One region of the Pannonibacter sp. Q-1 genome, then DNA from elsewhere that is predicted to be linked to it. Evidence: riboswitches for the same ligand, from Rfam matches in the RefSeq annotation. Region 1 holds a riboswitch; each other region holds the start of a gene.
What was found. A riboswitch is a leader RNA that binds a small molecule or an ion and turns the genes downstream of it on or off. The one in region 1 is predicted to bind cobalamin.
Positions count from the first base shown of each region.

Region 2: it holds a riboswitch for cobalamin, as region 1 does, so the genes downstream of both, ACVNHC_RS18495 (DUF1636 family protein) here and nrdH (glutaredoxin-like protein NrdH) in region 1, are expected to answer to the same signal.
Region 3: it holds a riboswitch for cobalamin, as region 1 does, so the genes downstream of both, cobU (bifunctional adenosylcobinamide kinase/adenosylcobinamide-phosphate guanylyltransferase) here and nrdH (glutaredoxin-like protein NrdH) in region 1, are expected to answer to the same signal.
Region 4: it holds a riboswitch for cobalamin, as region 1 does, so the genes downstream of both, ACVNHC_RS04080 (energy-coupling factor ABC transporter permease) here and nrdH (glutaredoxin-like protein NrdH) in region 1, are expected to answer to the same signal.

Region 1 is NZ_JBSXNB010000005.1:108,240-110,430, reverse strand. Features, by position in the region: gene ACVNHC_RS15430 (ABC transporter ATP-binding protein) at 1-282, shown strand, start outside; gene ACVNHC_RS15425 (pseudoazurin) at 279-740, shown strand; cobalamin riboswitch at 812-1,026, shown strand; gene nrdH (glutaredoxin-like protein NrdH) at 1,317-1,538, shown strand; gene nrdI (class Ib ribonucleoside-diphosphate reductase assembly flavoprotein NrdI) at 1,561-1,959, shown strand; gene nrdE (class 1b ribonucleoside-diphosphate reductase subunit alpha) at 1,953-2,191, shown strand, end outside.
Region 2 is NZ_JBSXNB010000006.1:311,141-313,331, reverse strand. Features, by position in the region: gene ACVNHC_RS18500 (ABC transporter ATP-binding protein) at 1-715, opposite strand, end outside; gene ACVNHC_RS18495 (DUF1636 family protein) at 712-1,164, opposite strand; cobalamin riboswitch at 1,200-1,416, opposite strand; gene preA (NAD-dependent dihydropyrimidine dehydrogenase subunit PreA) at 1,735-2,191, opposite strand, start outside.
Region 3 is NZ_JBSXNB010000002.1:591,020-593,210, reverse strand. Features, by position in the region: gene fhuB (Fe(3+)-hydroxamate ABC transporter permease FhuB) at 1-105, shown strand, start outside; tRNA gene ACVNHC_RS06695 (tRNA-Asn) at 185-260, opposite strand; cobalamin riboswitch at 532-754, shown strand; gene cobU (bifunctional adenosylcobinamide kinase/adenosylcobinamide-phosphate guanylyltransferase) at 890-1,462, shown strand; gene cobW (cobalamin biosynthesis protein CobW) at 1,459-2,191, shown strand, end outside.
Region 4 is NZ_JBSXNB010000002.1:22,997-25,187, reverse strand. Features, by position in the region: gene ACVNHC_RS04085 (NHLP leader peptide family natural product precursor) at 1-166, shown strand, start outside; gene ACVNHC_RS04080 (energy-coupling factor ABC transporter permease) at 223-903, opposite strand; cobalamin riboswitch at 952-1,171, opposite strand; gene ACVNHC_RS04075 (hypothetical protein) at 1,443-2,191, shown strand, end outside.

The sequences.
Region 1 (2,191 bases):
ATCGGCCTGCTGGATCTTGTCAGCTCGCAGAGGCTCAGCGTCATTGCCGCGCTGCATGACCTCAATCACGCGGCCATGTTCTGCGACCGGCTGATCGTGATGGACGCTGGCCGGATCGCTGCGCAGGGCTGTCCCGGCAGCATTCTCACCCCCGATCTTCTGGCCAGGGTCTTCAAGGTCGAGGCCACGGTGGAAACAGGACCGGAGGGCGAGTGCCATATCCGGTATGCCCGGCCATCCAGCCGCCGCCGCAAACACCCGCTTCAAGGAGCCGCAGCATGATGATGCGCAGCCTCGCCCGCACCCTTTTCCTCAGCTTTGTTTCTGCCCAGTCCCTGCTCGTGGCAAGCACCGCCGCAACCCGCGCCGGGACTGTCGACGTCCAGATGCTGAACCGGGGCGCCCATGGCTCCATGGTGTTCGAGCCCGATTTCGTGCAGATCGCGCCGGGCGATACGGTGACCTTCCGGGTTGGCCACAAGAGCCACAATGCCGCTTCCATTGCCACAATGGTGCCCGAGGGCTTTGCCGGTTTCACCGGCAAGATCAACGAGGAGATTTCCATCACCTTTGATCAACCGGGGCTCTATGGCATCAAATGCTCACCGCACTATACCATGGGCATGGTGATGGTGATTCGGGTTGGCGATGCCGCCCGGCCCGAGGGCTTCCCGGATCCAAGCGTTCCCCCCGCTTCCCTCAAGCGCTTTGAAGAGATTTTGGCCCGCTCCGGCCTCTGAGCCAGATAACTACATGTTGTGGGTATCCTGTGTCGGCTCACATAGGGATTGATAAAAATCGAATCTGCGCTATGTTGAGTCCTGTTCAGGGTTCTCCGGCGGAAACGCCGATGAGCTAAGACGGGAACAGGGTGAACCCGGCGGAAATCCGGCAATTCCCAGGCTGCCCCCGCAACTGTGAACGGTGAGCGTTCGTCCCATTCTGCCACTTGGCCGCAAGGCTTGGGAAGGCGGGGCGGCGTGATGACCCGTGAGCCAGGAGACCTGCCTTGAGCGTAACGTCCACCGGCGGGGTGCCGGAGGGGTGTGGTCAGTTCATGTCCGGCTCTGCCGGGCTGTCCGCTCCCTCTGGTCCGTGCCATCTGCTTCGGCAGCAGTGCTTCGGGGTGCAGGCATGATCAAGAGAGCCGTTTTCGAGTTTCCGCCCGGGTAGTCACCTGCGGCCCGTTTTCCTCCGCTCCACCGGATTGCTCCGGGTGCCGCAGCGCGGGAATTGTCCTTGAGTTTTTATCTGCCTCCGGCTGCGCAGAAGCGTGGCCGAACCCTTTGTCACGTCCGTCATATGAGGATCGACCGATGACCGTCACCGTCTACAGCAAGCCCGCCTGCGTCCAGTGCAATGCCACCACCCGCGCCCTGGAGCGCAAGGGCATCGACTACACGCTGGTGGACATTTCCGAAGACACGGCGGCCTATGACTACGTGACCGGCCTTGGCTACCGTCAGGTGCCGGTGGTTGTCGCCGGTGAAAACCACTGGGCCGGTTTCCGTCCGGACCTGATCGGCGGCCTCGGCTGAACCACTGAAGGGCGCATGCACCATGGGCAGGCTCGTCTATTTTTCCAGCACGTCGGAAAACACCCGCCGCTTCGTCGAGAAGCTCGGGACTGACGCCATCCGCCTGCCCGTGGACGCCAGCGCGCCCGTGCCCCTCGTGAGCGAGCCCTTCGTGCTGGTGACGCCGACCTATGGCGGCGGCACGGCGAAGGGCGCGGTGCCGAAACCGGTGATCCGCTTTCTCAACGAGGAGCAGAACCGCAAGCTCATCCGCGGCGTCATCGCAGCGGGCAACACCAATTTCGGCGAAGGCTATGCCATCGCCGGCAACATCATTTCCGCCAAGTGCAACGTGCCGTTCCTCTACAGGTTCGAGCTTCTGGGCACGGCGGAGGATGTCGAGAACGTCACCCTCGGACTGGAACGGTTTTGGACATGCTAGACACGGATTCCCCGCAGGACGCGGGCGCAAAGACCCACTCCGCAGCCGTTGCCCCGGCTTCCGGCGGCAGCAATGCCCGCCAGTCCACGGCGCTGGACTATCACGCGCTGAACGCGATGCTGAACCTCTATGATGATGAGGGGAAGATCCAGTTCGAGAAGGACCGCGAGGCCGCGCGCCAGTATTTCCTCTCGCATGTGAACCAGAACACAGTCTTCTTCCATAACCTGAA
Region 2 (2,191 bases), on a different contig from region 1:
GGACGGAGAAGGCCCCGGCGATATTGGCTTCGGTCAGCGCCGCTTCCGGCGTGTCCATGGCGAGCACGGTGCCGTTGGCGAGCAGCAGCACCCGGTCGGCATGTTCGGCGGCCAGCGTCAGGTCATGCAGGGTGGTGATCACCGTCAGCGGCAGGCCGCGTAAAAGCGCCATCAGCTCCAGCTGGTGGCGGATGTCGAGATGGTTCGTCGGCTCATCAAGGATGAGCAGGCGCGGTTCCTGCGCCAGCGCACGGGCCACCAGCACGCGCTGGCGCTCCCCGCCGGACAGCGTGCCGAAGGACCGTTCGCTCAGCGCCGTCAGATGCAGCCGGGCCAGGGCATGCTCCACCACCTCGCCGTCACGCGCTCCGGCCGAAGCCAGTCCGCGCTGATGCGGCAGGCGGCCGAGGCTGACGATCTGGCGCACGGTGAGGGCAAAATCCGTCGGCTGCTCCTGCAGCACCACGGCAATGCGGCGGGCCGTGTCACGGCTCGACATGGCCCACAGGCTCGTGCCTTCCAGCCGCACATCGCCGGTCTGCGGTTTGTGGAAGCGGTACAGCAGCCGCAGCAGCGACGACTTGCCCGCACCATTGGCACCGCAAATGGCCAGCATCTCACCCTGATTGACGGTGAAGCTGATCCCGGAGAGGAGGGCAGGGCGTCCGCGCGGCCCCCAGCCGAGAGTGTCAGCCTCGAAGAACGGCGCGCTCACGCGGCAGGCTCGAAGGCGGTTGTGCGGCCGGGTGCGGGAATGCGGGCCAGCGCCGTCTTCGCCATCCGGCCCGGACGCTCGGAGGCCTTGCTCCAGCCATCGGCAAGGCCGTGATACTGGCGGGCGAAAGCGGTGATATCCGGCACGTCGTCCAGCGTCAGGTTGCCGAACAGCCATCCGGTCTTGCCCGGCGACGTCAGTGCGACAGCGCAGGGCTGGCTGCAGGCGGCCATGCATTCAACGCCGGAAACGGCCCAATGCGTGTCCTGCCGCAGCGCAGCGGCAAGAGCGGTGCCAAGGCTCTGGCCGGGCCGTTCGCCGGTTTGCGTGTCACGGCAGGTGACGCAGATGGTGAGATGATGGGAGGGGGGTGCCCCTTCCTTGTCAGGAATCGCCTGCACGGGCGCAGGCACAGGTGTTCCGGCCAAGGCCGGTCCCTGAATGGTCATGGCTATGCTCCTTCCGGGACACCCCGCCCGGCGGTTTGAGGTCTGCTGTGATGGCAGGTCTCCTGACTTGCGGGTCGCCGCTTGCCCGGTCCTTCCCGTTCCTCGGTGGAACAGTGGATCACCCGGGGTCGCTCGCCGCCTACAGTTGCGGGGGCAGTCACGGACTTGGCGCCTGTTGGCTACACCGTACCGTGTTCCCTTTTCACCCGGCCAAGGCTTTGCCAGCCGGGAACCATCGCCGCAGATGATCAAAGCCGCCGTCCTTCCTGTCAAGCTCCATCGTCATAGATTCAGGATGGGTCTTCATACGGCGGCAGTGATATATGTAATAAGATAACATTACAACATGAGAGCTGCGACTGGATAAAAAAATCCCCGGCTGCCTATGCCGGCAGCCGGGGGAGTCGCCTCTCATCGAGCTGGGGTGGACGGTATCCCGGGGGCAGGGATGCCGCCAAAAGGCTGTGCCTTTACGCCAAGTCTTAAGATGCTGACGCATCAAGACTTGGAACGCTCAGGCGCCGCAGTGCTTGAACAGTTTCCGTTGAGCAAAGCTCTCCGGGGGCTTAATCACTCGGCGGCGATGCGGGCGCTGGGGTTGTTCGGATGTGTCGTCCAGTTGGCATAGTCCCCAGAGACGGAACGGCCCGTCCGTGGATCAACGGTTCCGGTGGCCATTGGTTCCATGGTGATGCAATTTTCCACCGGGCAGACCGAGACGCAGAGATTGCAGCCGACGCATTCTTCGTCGATCACTTCGAACTTGCGCACCCCGTCCACCATGCTGGTGATCGCCTGATGCGAGGTGTCCTCGCAGGCGATGTGGCAGCGGCCGCACTTGATGCAGAGGTCCTCGTCGATCTTCGCCTTGGCGATGTAGTTGAGGTTGAGGTAGCGCCAGTCGGTGACATTGGGCACCGCGCGGCCGGAGAAGTCCGATATCCGCTCGTAGCCGGCCTCGCCCATCCAGTCCTTCAGGCCCTCGATCATCTCCTCGACGATCTTGAAGCCATAGGTCATGGCGGCG
Region 3 (2,191 bases), on a different contig from region 1:
CTGGGCCGCACGCTCGATTTTCCCTACGAGATCCCCGCCGGCATCCTCGCCTCCTTCATCGGCGGGCCGTATTTCCTCTGGCTGCTCCACCGCAAGCCCGCGTGAGGCGCAGTCTGCCGCACAAACGCAAAAAGCCTTGCCGTTGCTGGCAAGCCTTGGATTTTATCCAGGGAAGAGAAAAGGTTGGCTCCGCGAGCAGGACTCGAACCTGCGACCATTCGATTAACAGTCGAACGCTCTACCAACTGAGCTATCGCGGATCACCAGAAGGGCAGTGCCCTTTGCGGTGGCGGCTGTGTGCGCCGCCGTCGGTGAGAGGCGTATAACAAAGGCCTTGAGCATTTGCCAAGCCCTTTCTTCAAGAAAGTTTTCCACAGGGGCGGCTTTGGCGGAAATCTGCGGTCTTTCAACGGCTTGGGCCAGTGGATAACCCATCCGTGCCGGTGCTTGCACCCATTGCCCGGGATAAGGGGGCGGCGATTGCGCCGCAGAGGTGCCCAAAGGGCGTCCTTGCTGAGGTGCCGCCAAGCCGTTACAAGGAGAGGATCAGGTTCCCCGGCGGGCCAAGCCCAAGGGGATGAAACGGGAATGCGGTGCGGAGCGACTCAATCCGGGGCTCCAAAGCCGCAGCTGCCCCCGCAACTGTCAGCGGAGAATCTTGCCGCCTCATGCCACTGCAAGGAAGTCCTTGCGGGAAGGCGCGGCAAGGTGAAGACCCGCGAGCCAGGAGACCGGCCTGATGTGGTGCAACCCCAAGGCCGCCGGGTGGGCGGACCGGAGGACCTGACATGATTTCTACTCCCCCAGACCGGGCGGATGGCAGGGCGCATTGCGCCCGCGCGTCCGCAAGAGAGCCCGACGCTGCCATGCCGCAAGCCAGCCGTTGACCATGGCGCAGGCTGAAGGGCTGGGGGCCGCATCTTCCGTTCTGGTGACGGGGGGCGCACGCTCCGGCAAAAGCAGATATGCAGAGCAGCTGATCCTCGGAAGCGGGCTTGAGCCTGTCTATGTGGCGACATCCGCCGCATGGGACGGGGAAATGGAAGCCCGCATCGGCCTGCACCGCGCCCGCCGCGGGGCGGACTGGCGCACCATCGAGGATAAGGGCGGCATCGGCGCGGATCTGACGGACGTGCTCCGGCGCGAAGCCCTGCCCGGACGGGCGGTGCTGGTCGATTGCCTGACGCTCTGGCTCACCAATCTGATGATGGCCGGGGCAGACCTTGCTGCCGCCACGCAGGCGCTTTGCGCGCTTGTGCCCAATCTGCCTGCGCCTGTTGTTTTCGTTTCGAATGAAGTGGGCCTCGGCATCGTGCCGGACAACGCCATGGCGCGTCAGTTCCGCGATGCGCAGGGCCGTCTCAATCAGGAGCTTGCTGCCGTCTGCACCCGGGTGGTCTTCGTGGCCGCCGGTCTGCCGCTCGTGCTCAAGCCTTCCTCCCAACCGGATATCTCCCTATGACCGATTTTCAGACCCCTGCCGTGGCCAAGATCCCGGCCACCATCATCACCGGCTTTCTGGGCGCGGGCAAGACGACCCTCATCCGCAATCTCCTGACCAACGCGGGGGGGCGGCGTATTGCGCTGATCGTCAACGAGTTCGGCGACATGGGTTTTGACGGCTCGCTGCTGGATGGCTGCGCCGACCCTTCCTGCTCTGCCGATGATGTGGTGGAGCTGACCAACGGCTGCATCTGCTGCACCGTGGCCGATGATTTCCTGCCTGCGATGGAAATGCTGCTGGCACGCGAGACGCCGCCGGATCACATCGTCATCGAGACCTCGGGCCTCGCGCTGCCCCAGCCGCTGGTGCGGGCCTTCACCTGGCCCAGCGTCAAGACGCGGGTGACGGTGGATGGTGTTGTCACCGTGCTGGATGCGGCAGCTCTCGCCGAAGGGCGGATCGTGCTGGACGAGGAAGCCCTTGCCGCGCAGCGCACTGCCGACGAAACGCTGGATCATGACAATCCGGTTGAAGAGCTTTTCCACGATCAGCTCGCCTGCGCCGATCTGGTGGTGCTGAACAAGGCTGATCTGGTGGATGACCACGCATTGGAGCATATCCGTGAGCATATCGCCGAAGATGTCCGCGCCGGGGTGGAGATCATTGCCGCTGAAAAGGGCTCGCTGCCCATCGACGTGCTGCTGGGCCGCTCCTCTGCTGCCGAGGATGATCTGGCTGCCCGCCGTG
Region 4 (2,191 bases), on a different contig from region 1:
GGAAGAGGCCGCCGGAGAGATCGTGCTGGTTCTGCCGCGCCGCATCGAAGCTGATGAACTGCCGGACGAGCTGCTCGATTACGCCTCCGGCGGCGCCTACAAGGGCTGCAAGGGCGACGGCTGGACCCAGGACAAGCTGGGCCGCATCGGCATCGATCCTTTTTGATCAGATCATGTGCATGGAGGCCGGGAGTCCCCCGGCCTCTTTCTCATGCCAAAGGTTCAGCCCGCCACATGAAGCCTTGCGTTGAACAGCGGGCTGCGGCTCAGCTGCTTCAAGGCTTTTGCACCGGCCAGCACGCCAAGATCCACCAGCGGCTCCAGAATGATCACGGTCATGTAGGCCGCACCGAAGCTGGCCACATCCGCCAGGTTCTCCGCTGAGAAGCCATGGCCATAGATGGCCCAGAAGGCCACCCAGGCGACGATGCCGCCCTGATAGGCGGTGGAAAGCGCCAGCGCCTGCGAATATTTCAGGTCCACATAAGGCGTTGACGGCGCAATGATTCGCTTCGCCAGCAGGCTGATGCCAAAGAGCGGCACCAGCAGCGTGGTGACATTCATGCCGTATTGCGGCAGATCGAAGGGCGCAAAGAACAGTCCCTGGATCAGCAACCCGGCCGCAAGGCCGATGGCCGCCGCCCCTGCCCCGAACAGCAGCAGCAGGGTCGAGCCGAGAATCAGATGCACCTCCGACACGCCCACGGGGTGATGCGGCAGCACCTCGAAGAAGCAGAACACAAGCGCAGTCGTCATGATGCTGCGCAGGAGAAGCGGAATGGCGCCGCCATTGGTCCGCAGGTCGTCAACGGCGAGTTTTGCCGCAAGCCCGAAAGCCGCTGCCGCCGTGCCATAACTCAGGATGATCTTCGCGCCTTCAACGACGCCTTCTTCGATATGCATGCTCGTTCCTTTCTGCGCCCGCCGCGCATGGGACTGGGTGGGGCTTTGCGCCCGGTCATGTGATGGACAGGTATCCTGGCTCACGGTTCACTGCTTCGCCTGCCTTCCCAGCCTTTTGGGGCCAGTGGCATCGGGGCGTCGCTCGCCGTTTACAGTTGCGGGGGCAGCCGGGGAATCAGGCCTTGCCTCATGTGCAAGCCCTTCACCCCGTTCCCTGATTTTTGCCGCAGCAGACCTCGTCTGTGCAACCCATCAGCGGCACTCTAGCTCACGCGGAAACAATGCCAAAGCATTTGTGCAGGCGCGCAAGGCCTCCACACACCGGCAAAAAGTATGAGCCTGCCGCGGCAAAGCGCCGTGAAATCGCCCCCTTTGACAGATCATTTCACAAAGCCGTTATGCCGGAGTAGTTTAACCTGCCTTACGGACGGTCATGTTCCGGCCAAAGACCTGTGTGTGACGCAAGTCACGGACCCGGATGGCAAGGTTGGGACATGGTTCCGGCGGTTTAGATTTCAGTTCTCAATCTGGAGCTTCAAATGCGATCCTTTCTGATGCGCGGTGTCAGCGCTTCTGTCATGACCCTGGTGCTGGCCCACGGCGCACTGGCCTTCGAAGCGACCGGCAATGACATTGCCGACGCCTTCCTGACCCGTCTTGAAGCCGGGGAAGTGAAGGTTCTGTCGGTCAGCGGCGTCTCTGAGGATGGCAGCGAGGTCACCATTGAAGACGTCGCCCTCGAAGGCAAGACGCCGGATGACGGCTCGGGCTCCATCGGCATCATCACGCTGACCAACGGTGTGGTGCAGGCTGACGGCACCATGACCCTGGACGGCCTCGCCTTCGAGGAAGCCTATCTGGAAGACAAGACGGGCACGGCCGTTTCTGTGGCCTCTTTCGTTGCCAGCGAGGTGGTCCTGCCCCCGGCCGACGGCTCCAAGTCCTTCGAGGATGTGGCCGATTACAAGAGCATCGAGGCCGAAGGCATCGAGATTACGGAAGGCGACATCACCAAGGCGCGCCTGGAATCGGCCTATGCCGCCATCAACAGCCGCGAAGGCAACCTGCCGACCTCGGGCGAACTGACCCTTTCCGGCCTGACCATGGCCGTATCGGAAATGGATGCCTCCTCGGAAAAGCAGCTGACAGATCTGGGTTACGAGACCGTCAGCGCTGATCTGTCGACCGACTTCAAGTGGGATCCGGTGACCGGGGTTCTGGATCTGCAGAAGCTGGACATCACCGCCGCTGACATTGGCGGTGTTTCCCTCGCTGTCCAGATCGGCGG